2 regions of the Secundilactobacillus malefermentans genome follow, and region 2 is predicted to be linked to the other one. Evidence: predicted binding sites of a transcription regulator. Region 2 holds the regulator's gene; the other holds the start of a gene.
What was found. Region 2 encodes Rex, which represses fermentation and respiration genes when NADH is low (regulators of the CRP and FNR family bind a similar motif). Its sites were predicted from a motif close to TTGTGAANTANTTCACAA; they were not measured.

Region 1 (10,390 bases), 940 kb from region 2:
ATAAATTCACTACCAGGCATCACCTTAGCATCCACCCCTGGTGAATCCAGAATTTGACGAAGATTCGTTTGTGCACGAACCGTTCCTTGAATTCCAAGTGACGTACCGACAATCATAACTGGCTTGTCAGTAAATGGATGTTCAATGGATGAAAGCCATTCGATTGCGCTCTTCAAAGAGGCAGGAACGGAGTGGTCATATTCAGGTGTACTGATGACGATTCCGTCAGCATCCTCAATTTTGGCTGCAAGGTCCTTAACAATCTGAGGTTCACTTTCCAGGAGATCCTCGTTAAACATCGGAATATCCTTAATTTCACAAATTTCGAAATCAGTTTGGGCATCAAACAAATCACGCATTGAGTGTAATAACTTCCGGTTGTATGACTTAGAAGCGTTTGTCCCAACTAGCGAAACAATCTTTTTCTCTTGTCCGCCGACTTCATTCAATCTATCAGCATTCTTGCTAGCAGCTTCACCAGCTACATAGCCAGAAGAAATGCCCCAAGTATTCATCATACTTGGCATTGAATCATGACCGTTGGCACCGCCAATGACTTCACCAGCACCAAAGTAATTTGGCACTAACTTATCTGATTCATCTAATAGTTCAAGGTTAGCTGGACTAACTGAATAGCCACCCAGTGTGGTGGCGTAACGGCCACGTTGTTCAACGACGTAGAAAGTATCGCCTTCAAATTGGTGAAGGAACTTAGCGTCACGACCAAACTCAGGATCGCGACCCTTTTCTGCATAGCCTTGGTAGTCGGAAACAGTTTTTTCAAGTTGAGTAGCGTCAATTCCAGCTACTTTGGCAACGTCAGCTAAACTGCCTTTTGCAAATACAGGCTTCTTATCTTGGTTGTCAAAGAATCCTTTAATCTCTTCTGGTAAGAAATCATGGAGAACAAGCAAGTCATAAAATGCCTTCCAAGTCCGTTCGTCCATCACAAGGTATGAAATTCGATCTGGTTGCTCAAGGATTGCATCACGATCATCCGTGTAAGGAGCTGATTCGTTAACAATTCGTTTTCCCTTTGAGTTGACATAGATTGACCCTAAATCGGTTGCTTCCTTTGATGCGTAAGTTGTTAACTTGGCGATACCAGGTTCAACTTCAACACCATGAGGATAAATTTTGTACCAGCCGAGATCATGCGTCTTTAGCTTCAATTCTGAATTGAAACTGTATGCGTCACCGGTTGCAGTCATTGGACCGTAATAGTCGATGCCTTCACTTTCGGCACCACGCATTTTAGCGTTGGCTCCATGACCACCAGCTGCTAAAACAACTGATTTAGCCTTAATTTTGATAGTTTCGTTATCACTTTCAGCAACTAACCCATTCAAGTTACCCTTGCTATCAAATGTTAATTGTTCAACACGAGCAGATAGGATCACCTTGCCACCCTTGTCTTCAAATGCTTTGGAAACTTTTTTGATAAATTCATAACTACTTGCAGTTGGCAATTCGATTTGGCGATCGATTGAGTGTTCGATGGTTTGGGTCTGAGCTTTTTGATACTCAAGGCCAGCAAAATCACTGATGAAATCAATCGCAGATCCGATGTTATGCGCCATCAAATTAGTTAAATCTGGATAATTTGAGTCTTTGCTTTCACGAGCAACATCTTCTGCCAAATGTTCCGGAGTATCACCTGAGTTTCCAAAAATTTTCTTAGAAACTTCAGAACCGGTACCTGTTACGTTTGAACCATTAAGAATCGTGGCACCACCAAGGTAACCATTCTTCTCAACCAAAATCACATTTTGTCCTTCAGTTAAGACGCGTGCACCAGCAACTAGGCCGGCTTCACCACCACCGATAACGACAACATCAGTCTTCAAACGCGTTGTTTGGTGTTCAACCACTTTCTTAGGAATTGGCGTCAAATGAACGTCCTCTTCCTTAGTTGAATCCTTGGCTGAATCCAAAATGGATTTCGTCATAACCGTTGCACCACTAATGGTGTCAACATCAAATGATTGTTCGTCAACGATACTCTTCTTTAACTTATCAATAACTTGGTTAAAGATTCCAGAAGTTTCTGAATGTTTTAATATTTTTAGATCCTTGACTTTATCGTCCGCAACGTCAATTTCATAGTCAATAATACCGTTGTGACCTTTTGCCTGCCCTTTGATCTGTTTTTCTGAATTACTCAATAGTGTTTACTCCTTTACTTTGGCTTTTACTAGCTTAACTTTAAATCTTCAAGTTCGTTCTTAAGGTGAGCCAATGAAATTTGGCCAGGAGCTGAGGCTGCACCCACAGTTGCAAATGTCAGGCATGAGCCAAACACTTCGCCACTTAAACGAGAAACTTTTCCTAAATCACCCATCGACATGGTAATGATTGGTTGATCTAATTTTTCATTAGCTTCATGAGTAGCAGTTAACAATGTTAAAACATCATCAACTGAAGTTGGCATGACCGCAATCTTTGGAACGTCTGCGCCAAATTCTGCCATGCTCGTCAAACGAGCAACAATATCGGCTTCATCTGGGGTTTCATGAAAGTGATGATTACTCATAACAACCTTGACGCCATTAGCGTGAGCCGCTTCGACAACAGCCTTTACTTTGGTTTCGTCGTGATAGCGTTCAACGTCTAATGCATCAGCGTAGTTACCGGCAAGAACCTTCTTACAAATTTCAAAATAATCATCATCAGAAAGTTCAAGCTCCCCACCCTCGCTCATCGTTCTAAACGTAACGAGCAAAGCAGTTTCACCCAAGGCTTCACGGAGAGAATCCCCGACTTTAGTCAATTGGGCTTCATCTTGGACGCCTTCAAAATAGTCAATCCGCCATTCAATCAAATCGGCGCCTGCTTCACGAGCCTTTGTGGCCTGCTTAACGAGCTCTGATTCAGTTGTACCGGTAATCGGAACGGCCATTTTAGGACGACCTTCACCAAGCATCGTACTTCTCAATTTAACAGTATTTTTACTCAAGGTTAGCGCCTCCTTGTCGTTTTTTACCAAATAATTTATAGTATCGAATTGTAATTAAGACGGCTAGAACAAATCCTGCAAGCGCGATGAAAACGTCAAACAAGATAATGTTTGCCAGATTTGAGGACATTGCACCAGTTAACAGCGGAATTGTAAACGAAGCGATTGATCCTGCTGTATAAAAGGCACCCGTAATTGTTCCTTTTCCTTTGGGGAAGAAGGTTGACATAACAGTTAGTCCTAGTTGCATAACGCCACCAGCTGCTGAGAAACCAACAACGAATGACATAATTGAACAAATAAGTGCTGTAGGGAACAGATACATTAGAAGTAATGATGCGAATGATAGTAAGGTATAAACTCCCAAGAATTGAATTTCCTTAACAGCCTTTTTAGCTAAAACGGCTGTTAACAACACACAAACAATTGAACCGATACTGTAGTAACTGATTAATGCCCGTGAACTTGTATCTCCCATGTGCGCTATGCTTGCACCATATTGGCTCAACCACTGACTAACAAGGTAGAAAGTTGCTTGAGAAATGTAACCGTAAAGGATGAAGAGTGTTCCATCAATCCATAAGTTACCTTCTTGTAATTTGGCACCTGGGCCCTCTTCTTTTTCTTCTTCTGCTTCAGCCTCTTTAGCATCCTCATTTGGAGCTGGGAATTTACCAGCAAAGATAACGAAGATTAAACTGATTAAGAGAACAACGAGAGCGACAACGAATGACCAGCCAAACCACATTTTGCTAGCAACTAAGAAGCTAACAAATAGTGGCAAGATGAATTGTCCTGCAGAAATGAAGGCTTTTAGAACAACGTTGGCAGTTCCTTTAGCATTGGGAAACATTTCCATCAAAGCTGGATATGTCCCAGAATCAAGGAACGAATTTGCAATTCCGGCTAAGATACCAAAAATGTAGGCCACCGCAATCGAGGAACTCATTAATATCCCACCAAAGAACAGCATATAGGTGATTATCCCCAAAATAACAAATGGTTTACGCCCAAATTTATCTGATAAGGCACCTGAAACTAGTAGGACAATGATTCGTCCAATTCCCAATGAAGAAATAACAACTGCAACCCCACCGGCATTTGTGTGCCATTTAGTTGCAAGCATTGCCATGTTTTGCGCCAAGATAATGACACCAATACCATGGATAAAGTAGTTCATATACAAACTTATAGCAGTTGGCATATAACGATTTTTCATGTTTAAACTTCCCCTTTATGTGTGGACTATTTGGCGTCGTCGCCGAATAGAATTTCACGAATGTAATCAACTGGCATATCTTTCTTAGTCCAAAGCTTGAATGCGGCTGCGCCTTGTTCGAGCATCATGCCTAGACCGTTGAATACATGCTTAACACCTGCTTTTTCAGCAACTGCCATCAATTTAGTATCTCTTGGTGCGTAAACTGTATCGAATACGATTTGGTCTTCACTGAACCAAGTTGGGTCGGTAACTAAAGTCTGATCTTGAAGTGGATTCATACCAACACTAGTTGCATCGGCGTAAATGTATGAACTAGCAATTTCCTTCTTGAAATCGTCTTGATCTTCAAGTTCATGAAGGGTTGCTTTGCAGTCAGTTTTTTCGTTGATAATATCAACGTTACGTTTAGCATTGTCGAAGAATTCATCATGACGGTTAAAAATTGAAATTTCTTTAACACCATCTAAAGCAGCTTGGATAGCCATTGGAGTAGCAGCACCACCGGCACCGGCCAACGTCATCTTCTTACCGCGAATATCAAGTCCTTCATCAGCTAATGACTTCATGAAGCCAATTCCGTCAGTCGTGTATCCTGTTAGAACACCGTTATCGTTAACAACTGTGTTAACAGCACCAATCATTTCGGTAGCTGGATCTAATTTATCTAGTAATGGAATCACTTTTTGCTTGTTAGGCATTGAGATGTTTGATCCACGCATGTCTAAAGTCCGAATGGCATCAATTGCGCCAGGTAACTTCTCATTTGTGATTTCAAAAGCAAGGTAAGCAAAGTTCAAACCTAATTTAGCAAAAGCATTATTGTGCATTGTTGGGGACATCGAATGTCTGATTGGGTAAGCCATCAAACCAATAAGTAATGTGTGTCCGTCAAGTCGTTCTGTCATAATATAATCACTCCTAAATAAATTTTTGGGTAATTTGTTACTCAATTCACTTGCAATGTTAGCACTTACACCTATAATAATAAATAAGGATAAGTGTGGTAATCAATAGAAGTTCTCTATCAATAGAAGCTGGTGAACATTTTGAACATTAAACATTTGGTTTACTTCAAGGAGTTAGCGCGTACTGAGCACATGTCACAGGCGGCAGAAAATCTCGGGATTTCTGAGCCTTCACTTAGCTATGCCATCAAAAAGTTAGAAGTTGAACTTGGTGTGCCGCTTTTCGAACCGGATGGCCGAAACATCAAATTAACCCACCTTGGTGGTCTCTATCTCAAGTACATCACCGCAAGCATTAACAGCCTGAATCATGGGAATGACCTCATCAAACAACTGATTAATCCGAATAAGGGCTACGTTAAACTGGGATTCACCTACACGCTTGGCCAAAGCTTGGTTCCGGAACTCATTAAGCAGTTCTCCATTCAAGAAAATAATCGTGAAATTTCGTTTGAATTAAACCAAAGTTTCACCGCCCAACTATTGCGGGACTTATACGATGAAAAATACGACGTTATTTTATCCTCCGATGTCACTCAGTTTGGTGATCAGGATCCCCATAAAATCTTTAATTTCACGCCGATTGTCGAACAAGAAATAAAGTTAGCAGTTCCCTTTGACCATCCCCTCGCACAGGAAGCAGAGGTTCGAATGGCAGATATCGGAGATCAGCCATTAATTATGTACTCAAAGAATAGTGGATTAAGACCCCTAATCAATCAAATATTAGAACGTGCGGACATTCAGCCAAACATCAAATTTGAGATGGTTGATGATCACTCAATCGTTGGCTTTGTACGCCAAGGGCTGGGAATTGCGCTAGTGCCAAATCTCCCCCAACTCAATCAAGAATTTGTGAAACTAAAACCAATTGTTGATAATCCGGTTAATCACGAGCTGTTTTTGGTAACCAAGCAGAGTCAGTTCATCACCCCCTCTGTCAGCCGATTCCAGGAATTTGTTAAGAGCTACTGTTGGCAACACTATACAAATAAAGATCGATTAATTTAAAAAACGTCAACCTAGTTTTCACTAGGCTGACGTTTTTAAGTTACACAAGTTTTTCAGTCGTATTCTGTGGGCCATTTTTAAGAACAATAAACACAATAATACTGCAAAGGACGCCGATTACTGCGATTCCCACATCAAACCACATAATATTATGAATGCTCGTTTTAGAAATGAAAGCCGTAAAAACTGGAATCGTGAACGAAGCCAGGCCCCCAGCCGTATTGTAAATTCCGGTGATTCGTCCTTTCGTTGCCGGAAAGAGATTACTCATGACGGTTAAGCCAATTTGCATCACGCCACTTGCCGCCGATGCCCCGATAACAAAGGATCCAATATACATTATCCCCGGAATAGGAAGCAGCGACATAGCAATCAGTGCAATCAAGGAAACCGTTGTATCAAACAGCATGAACCAAACCGGCCGAATGAACCGCTCCACTAAAATAGCTGAAATCACAACACCAATAATTGAACCGACACTGTAAATACTAACAAGCAATCGGGCATGGACCATATTTAAATTAACAACCTCACTGCCGTACTTGGTTAACCATTGGCTAATCAGGTAAAAGGTGGCCATTGAAATGTAGCCGAAAATTGTCAAAATAATTCCTAAAAATAGATTCCGTTTGCTCGTCTTCGGTTTCGCAACCGGTGTCGCTTTCTCAACCTTTTTTGGTTTTGATTGCGTGGGATTATTTAATTTAACATTTCTCAAAAAGACGAGACTTATCGCCATTGCCACGGCACAAAAAATGAATGACCAGCCGTACCACAACTTTACAAACGACAGGACCGCAACAAAGATAGGCAAAATAAGTTCACCTATCGACGCAAACGCTTTAATCAGGATATTAGCTGAAGCCTGATTTTTGGGATAAAGCTCCATAAGCGCAGGATAGGTTCCAGAGTCCAGAAAAGAATTCGCCATTCCTGCAAAAATGCCACAAACGTACGCTGCTGGAATCGTATGCGACAAAACAATCCCAATGAAAAATAGCATGTACGTCACTATCCCTAATTTAATAAAAAAACTTCTTCCGAAACGATCGGACAAATTCCCGGCTATATATAAAACGAGTAACCGACCGATTCCTAGTGAAAAAATAACCAAAGAAACACCGGCATCATCTGTATGCCAATGTCGGCTTAAAACTGTCATATTTTGAGCTAAGATTACAATGCCCATACCATGCACAAAGTAGTTGAAGTACAAGCACGCTGTTATTTTAAATCGCTCTAAACGAGTCATTGATGCCACCTACGCTTTACTGTAATTTGAATTGATTAACGTGGTGTACGTTCAATATGTAACAAATGAATTAGTCCCATTAAATGCTGAAATGCAACAAAAGTCAACTTTAATTTGTCGGGCAAAAAAAAAGGATGAACCCATTCCGGTTTCATCCTTCCTTACTCAACTAGTCGACTTCCGTTTCGTTCCACCAATGATAAAGGAAACGATTAATACCAATATGATGGCACCGATAATCGATGGAACAAGCGCCATTCCACCAAGACTTGGGCCCCACGATCCGAGGATCATTTCGCCAAGCCATGATCCGACCAAACCGGCAATAATATTGCCAACCCAGCCCAATGGCATATCGCGACTGATGATTGCACTCGCCACAATTCCGATGATTGCGCCGACGATAAGTGTCCAAATTAAACTCAACATGGTCATCATCCTTTCTAAAATCCAAGGGAGTTGCGACTATACCTTGAGTGTAACTGGACACTTTGAATAAACCTTGGAGAAACTTTAGCATTTGTGTGACTACCAGTTTCCGGTGTCCCAGGTCCGTCCGTCAATTTCACCACTCACTTGATTGATTCGCTGGCTGAGCTCTTTTGCTGTATCTTGAACGGCAATGAACAGTGCTTTTTCGTCAAATTTTTGACTTTTCTCCGCCATCATTTGCGACTCGTTTAATAGCCAATCCAAATTATCCATCAATTTCACCCTCCCGCTTGATAAGTGCCAAAGTGTCCTGCAAATCCGACAGTTGTTCGGTGCCATTTTGCAATTCAGTCATGATTAATTGAACTCGCTGCTTGGTCGCTTCATCCAACTCTAGCTGATTCAATCGGCTAATTAGCCAAGTAATTTTAACCTGTAAATTATTTAACGGTTCCTGTGTCAGATAGCGTTGATATTTAATCAGTAGTTGGGCTTTCTCCTCATCCGTTTGGTAGGCAAATTGCGAAATGATCAGTGGTGGTAAAAAGGTCATCCCAAGCTTCAATGCCACTGCCTGAAATGGGGTTGTAATTTCCCCCATTCCAAAGTGTTCAGTCCCACCTCGTTCGTAGGCATCGCTCGGTTGCCCCGTTGAGATAACGAGCCCCAATTGCTTCTCATTGAAGTTCATCGTATCAAATTGGTCAGCCAAAACTAAATCTTCCCACTCTTTCAAACTTGCGGGTGCACTGTACCAATAAAGGGGAAATTGAAAAATAATTCGATCATGATCTAAAAATAAGTTTCGTTCAGCAGCAACGTCAAATGGCATGCTGGAATCTAGTGAATGCCAGGTGACGTTTTCAATTTGTGCAGCTCTTGCCAAAAACTGTTGGGTGTAAGAATTATCAACGTGTGGATGCGCCATTAATATGAGTGTTTTCAACGTTTGCCTCCAGTAAATTTTACCCCTATCATATCATTTAATTTGTGAATGAAAAGATTTGGCTTTTAGGGATTGTTAAAACGCTTTCGCAAACTTATACTGTAACTAGTCTTATTACAGAAAGGATGATATTTCAATGTTAAGTAAGACGAAGCATTTATTGGTTGGTTTATTGGGAATCGCCGTCATCGTGCCTTTGGTATTGGCAGGATGCGGAAAAAAGGAGGGTAGTAATAGCAATGATGTCAGTGTTAATGGCGACAAAACGTTAATCGTTGCCACTTCTGGGACGTTGTACCCTACTTCGTACCACGATACAAAGGGAAACAAGTTAACTGGGTTCGACGTTGAGATTGTCAGAAACGTGGCAAAGGAAATGGGCTATAAAGTAAAGTTCAAGGAACTCAACGTGGATGGTCAATTAACCGCCGTCAAAACCGGTAAGGCTGACATGGCAGCAAACGACTTCGGTATCTCGCCACAACGGAAGAAACAGTTTACCCTATCGACACCTTACAAGCACTCGTTTAACAGCTTGATGGTTCGAAAGAGTGACAATTCTGGAATTCATTCATGGGCGGATATCAAAGGTAAGAAGTCTGCTGGTGAAGCTGGAACCGGTTATCAACGACTTGCTAAGCAATTGGGTGCTAAGCTAGTCAACTACGATAACGTTTCAAATGACGTTTACCTTCGCGATGTTAAGAACGGGAAGACTGATTTTATTGCAAATGATTACTATCTTCAAAAATTGGCGCTCGCCGCAACACCTAACAGTGGTCTGAAGCTCATCAAGAACATGTACTTCAAGACGACTGACGATGGTAGTGGTGTTGGGATCATTATGAAAAAAGGAAACACCAAGCTGGATAAAAAAGTGAATGCTGCTCTAGCAAAACTTAAGAAATCCGGTAAGCTCGCAAAGATTTCAAAGAAATTCTACGGCACGGATGTTTCAAAACAGCCTAAGGTCAAGATTTCAAAAACCTTCACGATTAAAAACGATAATTAGCTTCAAGAATTGAGGTAAGTGGATGAATTGGCTAAGTCATTTCTCAATTCCGAATTTCTTTGACGCACCGCTCGCCGTACAGTCCATTCCAAAAATTTTAGCTGGCTTTCCCATTTCTGCTTTTCTAACGATTATCAGTTTTGCCCTCGCCCTCATTTTAGGATTGTTACTTACCTTGGCGCAGCTTAGTAAATTTCGGATTTTACACTGGCCGGCTCGGGCTTTCATTTCGTTTATGCGTGGGGTTCCCATGCTGGTCGTTTTGTTCATCATCTATTTTGGCTTTCAAACAGATGCAATTCCTGCAGCAATCATTTCATTCACAATTAGTTGTAGTGCATTCATCTCTGAGGTATTTCGCTCCTCATTTCTGGCCGTTAATAATGGTCAATGGGAAGCCGCCTACTCGCTTGGTTTACCATACAGAAAGGTCATCTCAAAGGTGGTGTTACCACAGGCGTTTCGAGTTGCCATTCCGGCCCTGGGCAATATCCTGCTCGATTTGTTCAAGGGAACGTCTTTAGCCGCAATGATTACGGTCACCGATATGTTTATGGATGCCAAAATAGTGGCGGGTGCAAATTTAGATTATAT
Region 2 (10,390 bases):
TTCAATTGATAACGCGCTAAGGGGAATAACGCAACTTAAATTAGTAGCTATCATGCAGGATTGTCTTGCGACTAGGCGACAATTATTGGGAAATATTAGTTTTCAAAATATCGTCGAATCACTAACCTTAACAATTTTAAAGCGAATTTGACCCCAGAGAACAGATTGAATCGGTGGTGATATTTTGAATAAAAAAGAAATTTACGATAACTTCAAAAATTTAGAGCTGCAAACTCGTGAAAGTTTGACGCAATTACAGCTTTTGCAGACGGAATTAAGTCGAGTTATCGAAGAAAATGCAGAGTTGGAAATTGAAAACCAACATCTACGTGATTTATTAAACAATGCAAAGGACAATACAGGCCGTGAGCCGCAGCTGTCAAAGTCACGCCAAAATCTTGAAAAATTGTACGAAGAGGGATTTCACGTTTGCAAGGAATGGTACGGTAAACGCCGTGAAGATGATGATTCGTGTGCCTTTTGTATGGAAGTTATTTATCGAGATCGATAGGAGGAACGGTGGTAATGCTAAAAACGCAGAGTAGCTTCGCAGATAATTTAAATGAATCGGGGACGCTATACCTAGTGCCGACGCCCATTGGTAACTTACAGGATATGACTTTTAGAGCGGCAGATATTCTGAAGTCCGTTGATTTGATTGCGGCTGAAGATACGCGAAATACTCAAAAATTACTTAATCACTTTGAGATCCAAACGAAACAAATCAGCTTTCATGAGCACAACTCTAAGGAACGGATTCCACAATTGATTGCTAAGCTAAACGAGGGACAATCAATTGCTCAGGTGAGCGATGCGGGGATGCCATCAATTAGCGATCCAGGACAAGATTTGGTTCGAGCCGCAATTGATGCTGATATTGCTGTTGCACCGCTTCCTGGAGCAAATGCTGGACTAACCGCTCTAATAGCATCTGGACTAGTACCGCAGCCATTTTACTTTTATGGCTTTTTAGATCGCAAAAAGAAAGAGCAAAAGACTGAAATTGCTGCCTTGGTATCTCATCGCGAAACCTTAATATTCTACGAGGCACCGCATCGACTGAAGGACACCCTTAAGTCATTGTTGGCTGGATTCGGTGATCGAAAAGTGGCACTTTGTCGAGAATTAACGAAGCGTCATGAAGAATTTATTAGAGGAAGCTTGAGTGAGGTCCTTGAATGGGCAACTACCAGTGAGATTCGTGGCGAATTTGTTATTATTTTGGCTGGAAATAGTCAACCAGAAGAACTGGCCGTTCCGTCATTTGATCTCAGTTTATCTGCAGAAGAACACGTTCAAAATCTCATTGATTCAGGAGAAAAGACGAATGATGCAATCAAGCAGGTTGCAAAGTTAAGAAAATTAAAGCGCCAAGATGTGTACAACCAATTTCACCATATAGATTAGAAAGAAGTGGAAAGATGGCCGCAAAATTATATACAGAAAAACATGAGGTTCCCTACTACGAGTGTGATGTCACTAACTATATGACACCAGCAATGTTGCTTAACGTCATCATTTTAATTTCTGAAAAGCAGAATTTGGATTTGGGATTAGGTGCCGACTTTATGGAACAATTTGGTCTTGGCTGGGTGGTCATCCAGTATGATATTAGCATCGACAGACTTCCAGAAATTAACGAAACAATCTCTATTTCAACTCAAGCAACTTCTTATAATCGTTTTTTTGCGTTTCGTGAGTTTTGGATGAAGGATTCGGATGGTAAAGAACTTGTCCATGTTCGAAGTACCTGGGTGACGATGAATAAATCATCACGAAAAATGGTTACAATTCCAGCTGCGGCTTTGGAACCCTATGATTCCGAACCAGTCAAACGACTACCAAGGCTGAAACGACCAACGAAGGTTGAAGCCGCTGATGATGTGATTGAGCAAAAATATCAAGTAAGATACTATGATATCGATGGCAATGGTCATGTAAACAATGCCCACTATCTAGAATGGTTTACAGATGTTTTACCGATGGATTTTCTAGCAACTCATCAGCCCACTGCTATTTACTTACGTTTTGAAAATGAAGTTCAATATGGGCACATGATTGACAGTATTGTTACTAAGCCAATTGAAGTAGACGGAGAATTAACGACGAATCATCAAATTTTGGTGGGGGATGCAGTTTCTGCTACCGCGACCATCAAATGGAGAAATCACGACTAAAGACGTCAGCTGGCGCCTTTTTTGTTTGGACTGAATTTAGTCGGGTTGTAGGTTTTATGTTATGATATTTGGAGATAAGCTATGAAGGGAACTAATAACAAAATGAAAGTACTAGCGTTAGACACCTCAAACCGACCTTTGAGCGTGGCACTACTGGAAGATCAAACCGTATTAGGAACGGTCACGATGACGGTTCATCAAAAGCACGCCGAATATTTGTTGCCCGTAATTGAAGATCTGATGGCAAAATCAGATTTGGTTCCTGCGGACTTAAATCGAGTGGTGGTCGCACAGGGTCCTGGATCATATACAGGAATTCGAATTGGTGTGACGACCGCGAAGGTATTAGCAGACACCTTAAAAATAGGTTTGGTGGGTGTTTCTAGTCTTCAAGCGTTAGCCTTAAATTGCCAACGTGACGGGCAATTAGTTTGGCCAATTTTTGATGCCAGAAATAATAATATTTTTACAGGATTATACCGAATGAAAGGTGGGGTTCCAGAGAGCGTTCTTGCGGATCAGCACGTCGATTTTGATGATTTTTATCGTCAGGTAGATGCGTTGGCTGAAACGGTGTACGTCATTGGTGATGGCACTCATTTTGCGGATAAATTTAACGATAACTATTTGTTAGCCAATAGTGTCGATAATCTGCCACAAGCTGCTAGATTAGGAATATTAGGAGAAAAATTGCAATTAGTAACCGATGTTAATGACTTTGTACCTAATTATTTAAGATTAACGCAGGCAGAAGCTGATTGGAAAAAACAACATCCAGAAGAGGACGCTGGTTCGTATGTTGAAAAAATTTAAAACTTGGTACCAGAATATATTTAAACAACAAGAGCGACTTAAACGACGTGAGCTGTTAGATGTTAAGAATCATCAAGTCGAAATTCGAGATACGCTCTACTTTTTGGCAAAGGCCCAATTTACTGATATTCCCGAAATATTGGGAATTGAACGGGCTGTTTATGGCGGAAAAACACCGTGGGATTCTACGGCGTTTGCTGCTGAGATTAATCGAATCAATGACCGTCTTTACCTAGTTTTAAGGCGGAACGATCGATTGCTCGCTGTTGTCGGGTGTTCTTTTGACCATTCAAAAAAAGAGGCCCACGTGACGAATATTGCGGTTGTGCCCGATTATCAGAATCGCGGGCTAGGTTATTTCTTAATGACGACGGTTATCAAAAAAACCCGTGAATTGGAATATCTACGGGTCACTTTAGAAGTCAGAATCAGTAATGAGCACGCACAACGAATTTATCGGGATCTTGGATTTCAAAATGATGGCATCAAACGCGGCTATTATTTTGGCGACCATGAAGATGCGCAAGATATGACGCTGATACTTAACTAATGGATAATAAAAGTTTGAAATTTGAAGCACTAACCGATGCTGCGAAACGTCAAAATACATTGATTAAGAAAATCTACGAAGTGGCAGATTCTGCTTATGACACTGGTTCTCCATGGAAAATCCAGGCGTTCAGGAGCGATATTTTTAGACCTGAAAGCCAATATTTTGTTATTTATCAAGATCAACAAATTATTGGGTTCCTGGGAACAACGGTCGTGCTTGATCAAATTGACATCACAAATGTGGCAGTTTTACCTGCTAAACAGAACCAGCACGTTGGGCGAAAATTGTTTACGGAGTGGTTTAAGACGCTGGACAAGGGAACGCAACTTTTCTTGGAGGTTCGAGTTTCCAATCTGTCAGCTATCAAGCTCTATCAGTCACTGGGATTTGTTAAAGTTGGTCAACGAAAACGATATTATCGAGATCCTGAAGAGGACGCAAATTTATTAAAAAAGATTATGTAAGAAGGGAAAATTTTCACTTATGAGTAATGAAGACACTTTAATTTTAGCGTTTGAATCCAGTTGTGATGAAACAAGTGTGGCGGTCATTAAAAATGGACAGGAAATTTTGTCGAACATTGTGGCAACGCAAATAAAAAGTCATCAAAGATTTGGCGGGGTTGTGCCGGAAGTTGCAAGCCGTCATCACATTGAACAAATTACGAGCTGCATTGATGATTCATTGGAACAAGCTGGCGTTGATTACACTGATTTAAGCGCCGTTGCGGTGACGTACGGTCCCGGTTTGGTGGGGGCTTTGTTGGTGGGAGTGACTGCCGCAAAGACCGTTGCGTTTGCCCATGGCTTACCCTTAATTCCAGTTAATCACATGGCGGGTCATATCTACGCGGCTCGGTACGTTCAGCCAATTGAATTTCCAGCACTCGCATTGCTGGTTTCTGGTGGACATACAGAACTGGTGCTAATGAATGAGCCCGGCAAATTTGAAATTATTGGTGAAACCCGGGATGATGCAGCAGGAGAAGCTTACGACAAAATTGGTCGGGTAATGGGCATCAACTATCCTGCTGGTAAAGAAGTTGACCGATTGGCACATATTGGCACGGACACCTTCAAATTTCCAAGGGCAATGGACAAAACGGATGACTTTGACTTTAGCTTTAGTGGGTTAAAGAGTGCGTTTATCAATACGGTTCATCATGCTGATCAAATTGGTGAAACGTTAAGTCGTGAAAATTTGGCATGCAGCTTTCAACAAGCGGTTGTGGACGTGTTAGCTGATAAAACCAAAAAGGCACTTCAGAAATACCCCGTTAAGCAGCTTATTTTAGCTGGAGGAGTTGCGGCTAACAAAGGACTTCGAGATCGATTAGATCAGGAGATTCAAGAATTCCCCAATGTTACCTTCATAAAAGCACCATTACCTCTTTGTGGGGATAATGCGGCCATGATTGGTGCTGAGGCTTATGTGGAATATCAACGGAAAAATTTTGTGGGCGCTAAATTAAATGCGGATCCCAGTCTGGAGTTTGATTGGGCAAAGGGAACTAGTGCATAAAAAAAATTGCAATCAATTATGATTGTGAAGTGAACCCCCGGTATTGGACCAAATCCAATACCGGGGGTTTTACTATGACAAAATACACTAAACTATTTAAATTTAAGGTTGTTCAAGACTATTTGACCACTTCGCTCGGACTTAAGTTAATCGCTCGTAAATACCAGATCAAAAGTTATACAACCGTTAATAAATGGATCAGACAATATCAACATTTCGGTACTGAAGGACTTGAAGTTAGAAGACCAGGAAAAGTTTATGATGGCTCCTTTAAGGTAAATGTTTTAAAATGGATGAAAACGAACCAGGCGTCCTTAACTGAAACTGCCCTTAACTTCGATATTTCTGCGCCGTCCACAATCTGGCAATGGCAACGTTCTTTCGAAAGAAATGGTGTTGATGCCTTGTATCGTGGTAAGGGGCAACCAAAGCTAATGCCAACGAATAAACAAAACAAGAAAGTTAAGAAGCAAAGTGAACTAGAACATTTACGCGAAGAGAACGAATTACTAAAGATTGAGAACGAATATCTAAAAAAATTGAAGGCCTTGGTTCGATCACAACAAGACGACGAGCACAAATCATCCAAGAATTAAGGTCGAGCTATAAGCTTGTCAAGATCCTCAAAGTAGTTGGAATGGCCAAAAGTACATACAGCTACGCTGTAAGTCACGTTGCCGTTGATAGCGACAAAGACGCGGGACTTAAACAAACAATTACTGATTTCAAGACTAAGGCTCCTGCGGCGGGTTATCGTCAGGTTACTGGGCAATTACGCGAAATGGGTATAGTCGTTAACCACAAGAAAGTATTACGCTTGATGCGAAAATTAAACCTACTGTCGACTGCCTTTAGTAAACAATCTCGAAAGTATAATTCTTATAAAGGAACGGTTGGCACTATTGCGAAAAACAGACTTAACCGCCGGTTCATGTCAGATCGTCCTTATCAAAAATTAACGACAGACATTACTGAAATTCGTTGGGGCAAGAAAACGATTGAAGAGCGTGCTTATTTTACGTGTATCTATGATTTGTTTTCTGGCGAAGTACTTAGCTATAATATTTCTTTAAATCCAACTGTGACATTCACGACAAAGGTTTTAGAGTCAGCAATCAATCGCATTCCCAAACAATTAGGTTATCGCACAACAATCCATTCAGACCAAGGATTCCAATATCAGAATATTCGTTGGGTTCAGATTTTGAAACGACGTCGAATTATTCAAAGTATGTCTCGAAAAGCAACCTGTTTAGATAACGCCGCAATGGAAAGCTTCTTTCACATAATGAAAGCAGAAGTGTACTATCAAAAAGAGCTCAATACGCTTGAAGAGTTAACTTCAGCAATATCGAGCTGGATTCAATATTATAATTTTTCTAGAATTAAAACAAAACTGGGTGGTAAGAGTCCGGTTAAATACCGAACTCTTACCACCCAGAAAGTTGCTTAAAGTTTCGTCCAATATTTGGGGTTCACTTCATTGCAATTTTTTTAATTGGATAGGTTTTCCAACTCGATTGATTTTTCTTCCCATTGATCCTCAGACTCAGTTAATTCTGTCGTAATTTTGGAAAGTTGGGATTGTAGGTCAGTCATTTTAGCTGGATCGTTAAACGATGCTGGTTTTGTCATTTGAAGTTCTACTTCGGATTTTTGATTGCTTAAATCAGTTACCTGTTGTTCCAATGCATCAACTTCTCGACTTAATTTTCTAAGCTGGCGCTGGTTCTCTTTTGACTTCTGATAGTCTGTTGTGATGGGAGCTGGTTTTGACCTTACCGATGTGGTGTCAGCAGCTTGCTGCTCCTGGAGCTCAAGTTCCGCAATTTCTGCCTGTTCCTGTTTTTTGTTTGTGAAGTAGTCGTAGTCACCTAAGAAGAGGGTTGACCCTTCCTGTGAGATTTCGACAACCGAAGTCGAAACTTGATTAATGAAATATCGGTCATGGGAAACGAAAAGTATGGTGCCATCAAATTCATTGAGTGCTTGTTCCAGAACCTCACGACTGTCAATATCTAAATGATTGGTCGGCTCATCTAAAATTAAAAAGTTGTCATGACGTAATGCCAGTTTAGTCAGTAATAAACGGGCTTTTTCGCCACCACTTAGGTTGTGGACGAGCTTATCGACATCTTCACCAGTAAATAGAAAACTGCCTAGGATAGAGCGGATATCCGCTTCAGGAGTAGTAGGATGATCGTCCCACAACTCAGCAAGTACCGTTTTTTTATCGTGAAGAGACGCTTGTTCTTGATCGTAATAACCAATATCGACGCCAGTTCCTAATTCGACGGTTCCACGGATGGCGGGAATTCGACCTAAAATTGTTTTGAGGAGGGTTGATTTTCCCACACCATTTGGGCCAACAATTGCAATGGATTGGTGCTTTTTAATGTTTAGGTTGATTGGCTCTGATAAGACTTTCTGGAGACCGTAGCCCACTGCTAAATCTTTAACAGTTAGAACAATATTTCCGCTGGTCCGAGAAGAATCAAATCTAAAGCGGGCGACCTTGTCTTCATTCTCTGGGCGATCAATGACGTCCATTTTTTCGAGTTGTTTCCGGCGGGACTGGGCGCGTTTTGTTGTGGAGGCACGAACGATGTTTTTATTCACAAAATCTTCGAGCTGGGTAATTTTTGTTTGCTGCTTTTCATATTCTTTCCATTCCCGTTTGAGCTTCTCCGCTTTGAGGGTCATGAACTTGGAATAGTTACCTTTGTAGTGTGCAACTGACCCTAATGACATGTCATAAACTTCGGTCACAATTCTGTCTAGGAAGTATCGGTCATGGGAAACAATCAGCAGGGCACCCTTATAGGATTGAATATAGCCTTCAAGCCAGGTCAGCGTTTCGACATCCAAATGGTTGGTAGGCTCATCAAGAATAAGGAGGTCCCGTTTTTCCAGTAGAAGTTTCGCAAGGGCAAGTTGTGTTTTTTGCCCACCCGATAACGTTGTAATATTACGGTCGTAGTAAGATTCATCAAACTCGAATCCATGAAGGACGCCACGAATTTCAGCTTGATAGCCAAAGCCGTTTTGTTCGCGAAACTCATGCTGTAGATGGTCGTACTGTACGGAAGTCTCTTCAAATAATTGTTCGTTCTGAATGACTTCCGGATCGCTCATCTTGGCTTCTAATTGATGAATCTTGGCTTCCATTTCAATGAGACCAGCGAAGACACTTAGCATTTCTTCCCAAACGGTTTTATCAGAATCAAGACCCGTATCCTGTGCAAGGTAGCCAATAGTTAAGCCACGTTTCATCGTCACCTGACCTTCGTCTGGAGCCTCTTCACCGGTAATAATGTGAATTAAGGTTGATTTACCTGCACCGTTTCGGCCAACTAACGCAACTCTTCCATTATCTGGCACATCTAAGTTTACATTTTCAAATAAGGGATCCGCGCCAAATCGACGAGTAACGTGTTGAACTTGTAGGAGCATAATTGCCATCAACCTTTCGTGTATAGTGAAACTATTTTATCATATTTGATTACCTATAAGACAGGGGATTCAGATAAAATTTTGCAAATCATTTCACAAGAAGGGCGTTTATGCTACAATAACTAGGAAATATAAATTCACAATCTAATTAAGTAATCAGCCAAATCGTATAGGGTGATGGAATAATCAAGGAGGGAAACATTTTGAGTGAAACCAAAATACCACGGGCAACTGCCAAACGGTTACCCATTTATTATCGTTATTTAAATATTTTAAAGGATTCAGATAAGCTGAGGGTTTCTTCAACGGAACTATCAGAAGCAGTTAAGGTTGATTCGGCTACGATTCGCCGTGATTTTTCATATTTTGGGGCTTTAGGTAAACGTGGCTACGGTTATGATGTTGAAAAATTACTTGAGTTCTTCAAGAAAATTTTAAACCAAGACACGTTAACAAACGTTGCGCTTATTGGTGTTGGTAATTTAGGGAACGCACTTCTAAACTTTAATTTCCACCAAAATAGTAACGTTCGAATTAGTGCTGCCTTTGATGTAAAAGAGGATATTGTTAATACTATTCAAAGTAGCGTTCCAATTTATCCAATGAATCAATTACAGGAACAATTAAAAGACCAACAAATTGAAGTGGTTATCATTACTGTTCCGTCTAACGTTGCACAATCAGTGACGGATGATGTCGTTAAGGGTGGCGTAAAAGGAATCTTAAACTTTACACCTCTCAGAGTGACAGTGCCAGATGATGTCCGAGTTCAAAACGTTGATTTGACGAATGAATTACAAACACTCATTTACTTCCTAGATAATTATCAGTCTTAATTTCAAAGTGATGTTGCAATGGCAACGTCACTTTTTTTGCGGAGTAAATGACTTGCATTATGATATAAAAAATCATATAGTTGTAATTGTGATTAGCACTTGAAGTATTCAAGTGCTAACAGTACAAAAAAACATAAAAAAGCTTTATTGGAGGGATTCACGTGTTAAAACCATTAGGTGATCGTGTCGTTTTAGAGGCACAAGAAGAAGAGGAACAAACTGTTGGTGGCATTGTCCTTGCAAGTAATGCGCAAGAAAAACCACAAACTGCAAAAGTAGTTGCAGTCGGCAAAGGTACTTTACTGGAAAGTGGCAAAGAAATTGCGCCCGATGTAAAAATAGGAGACACTGTTTTGTTTGACAAGTATGCAGGTACTGACGTCAAAGATGGCGACAAGTCATACTTAGTTGTTCATGGCAAAGATATCATTGCGATTGTAGAATAATAAAAAATTATTGATGAGGTGAAAATAAATGGCAAAAGAAATAAAATTCTCTGAAGACGCTCGTAGCGCTATGTTACGTGGTGTTGATCAATTAGCAAACACAGTAAAGACAACCATTGGTCCTAAGGGACGTAACGTTGTGCTCGAACAATCTTACGGTAACCCAACCATTACTAATGATGGTGTAACGATTGCAAAGGCAGTTGAGTTAAAGGATCATTTCGAAAACTTGGGTGCTAAATTAGTTGCTGAAGTTGCTTCAAAGACGAACGATATTGCTGGTGACGGAACAACAACGGCCACTGTTTTAACGCAAGCTATCGTTACTGAAGGAATGAAAAACGTGACTGCTGGTGCAAACCCTGTTGGCATTCGTCGTGGGATTGAAAAAGCAACCGTTGAAGCTGTTGCTGCACTCCACAAAATGTCACATAAGGTAACCACTAAGGATGATATTGCTCAAATCGCTTCAATTTCTTCTTCAAACGAAGAAGTTGGTAAGCTAATTGCTGATGCAATGGACAAGGTTGGCAATGATGGTGTCATCACGATTGAGGAATCACGTGGTGTTGATACGAGTTTAGACGTTGT

Region 1: the regulator Rex is predicted to act here: its motif matches at 5,118-5,135, upstream of FGL90_RS02990 (shikimate dehydrogenase).

What each region holds. Positions count from the first base shown of each region.
Region 1 is NZ_CP042371.1:596,457-606,846, forward strand. It holds gene FGL90_RS02975 (FAD-dependent oxidoreductase) at 1-2,165, opposite strand, end outside; gene aroD (type I 3-dehydroquinate dehydratase) at 2,195-2,923, opposite strand; gene FGL90_RS02985 (MFS transporter) at 2,949-4,175, opposite strand; gene FGL90_RS02990 (shikimate dehydrogenase) at 4,202-5,083, opposite strand; gene FGL90_RS02995 (LysR family transcriptional regulator) at 5,225-6,154, shown strand; gene FGL90_RS03000 (MFS transporter) at 6,195-7,406, opposite strand; gene FGL90_RS03005 (GlsB/YeaQ/YmgE family stress response membrane protein) at 7,572-7,835, opposite strand; gene FGL90_RS10380 (hypothetical protein) at 7,935-8,111, opposite strand; gene FGL90_RS03010 (NAD(P)H-dependent oxidoreductase) at 8,104-8,784, opposite strand; gene FGL90_RS03015 (transporter substrate-binding domain-containing protein) at 8,921-9,796, shown strand; gene FGL90_RS03020 (amino acid ABC transporter permease) at 9,819-10,390, shown strand, end outside.
Region 2 is NZ_CP042371.1:1,531,752-1,542,141, forward strand. It holds gene holB (DNA polymerase III subunit delta') at 1-151, shown strand, start outside; gene FGL90_RS07425 (DNA replication initiation control protein YabA) at 185-511, shown strand; gene rsmI (16S rRNA (cytidine(1402)-2'-O)-methyltransferase) at 526-1,407, shown strand; gene FGL90_RS07435 (acyl-[acyl-carrier-protein] thioesterase) at 1,422-2,177, shown strand; gene tsaB (tRNA (adenosine(37)-N6)-threonylcarbamoyltransferase complex dimerization subunit type 1 TsaB) at 2,280-2,990, shown strand; gene rimI (ribosomal protein S18-alanine N-acetyltransferase) at 2,974-3,540, shown strand; gene rimI (ribosomal protein S18-alanine N-acetyltransferase) at 3,555-4,007, shown strand; gene tsaD (tRNA (adenosine(37)-N6)-threonylcarbamoyltransferase complex transferase subunit TsaD) at 4,027-5,064, shown strand; one part of gene FGL90_RS07460 (IS3 family transposase) at 5,139-5,628, shown strand; one part of gene FGL90_RS07460 (IS3 family transposase) at 5,628-6,517, shown strand; gene FGL90_RS07465 (ABC-F family ATP-binding cassette domain-containing protein) at 6,559-8,520, opposite strand; gene FGL90_RS07470 (redox-sensing transcriptional repressor Rex) at 8,721-9,353, shown strand; gene groES (co-chaperone GroES) at 9,515-9,799, shown strand; gene groL (chaperonin GroEL) at 9,828-10,390, shown strand, end outside.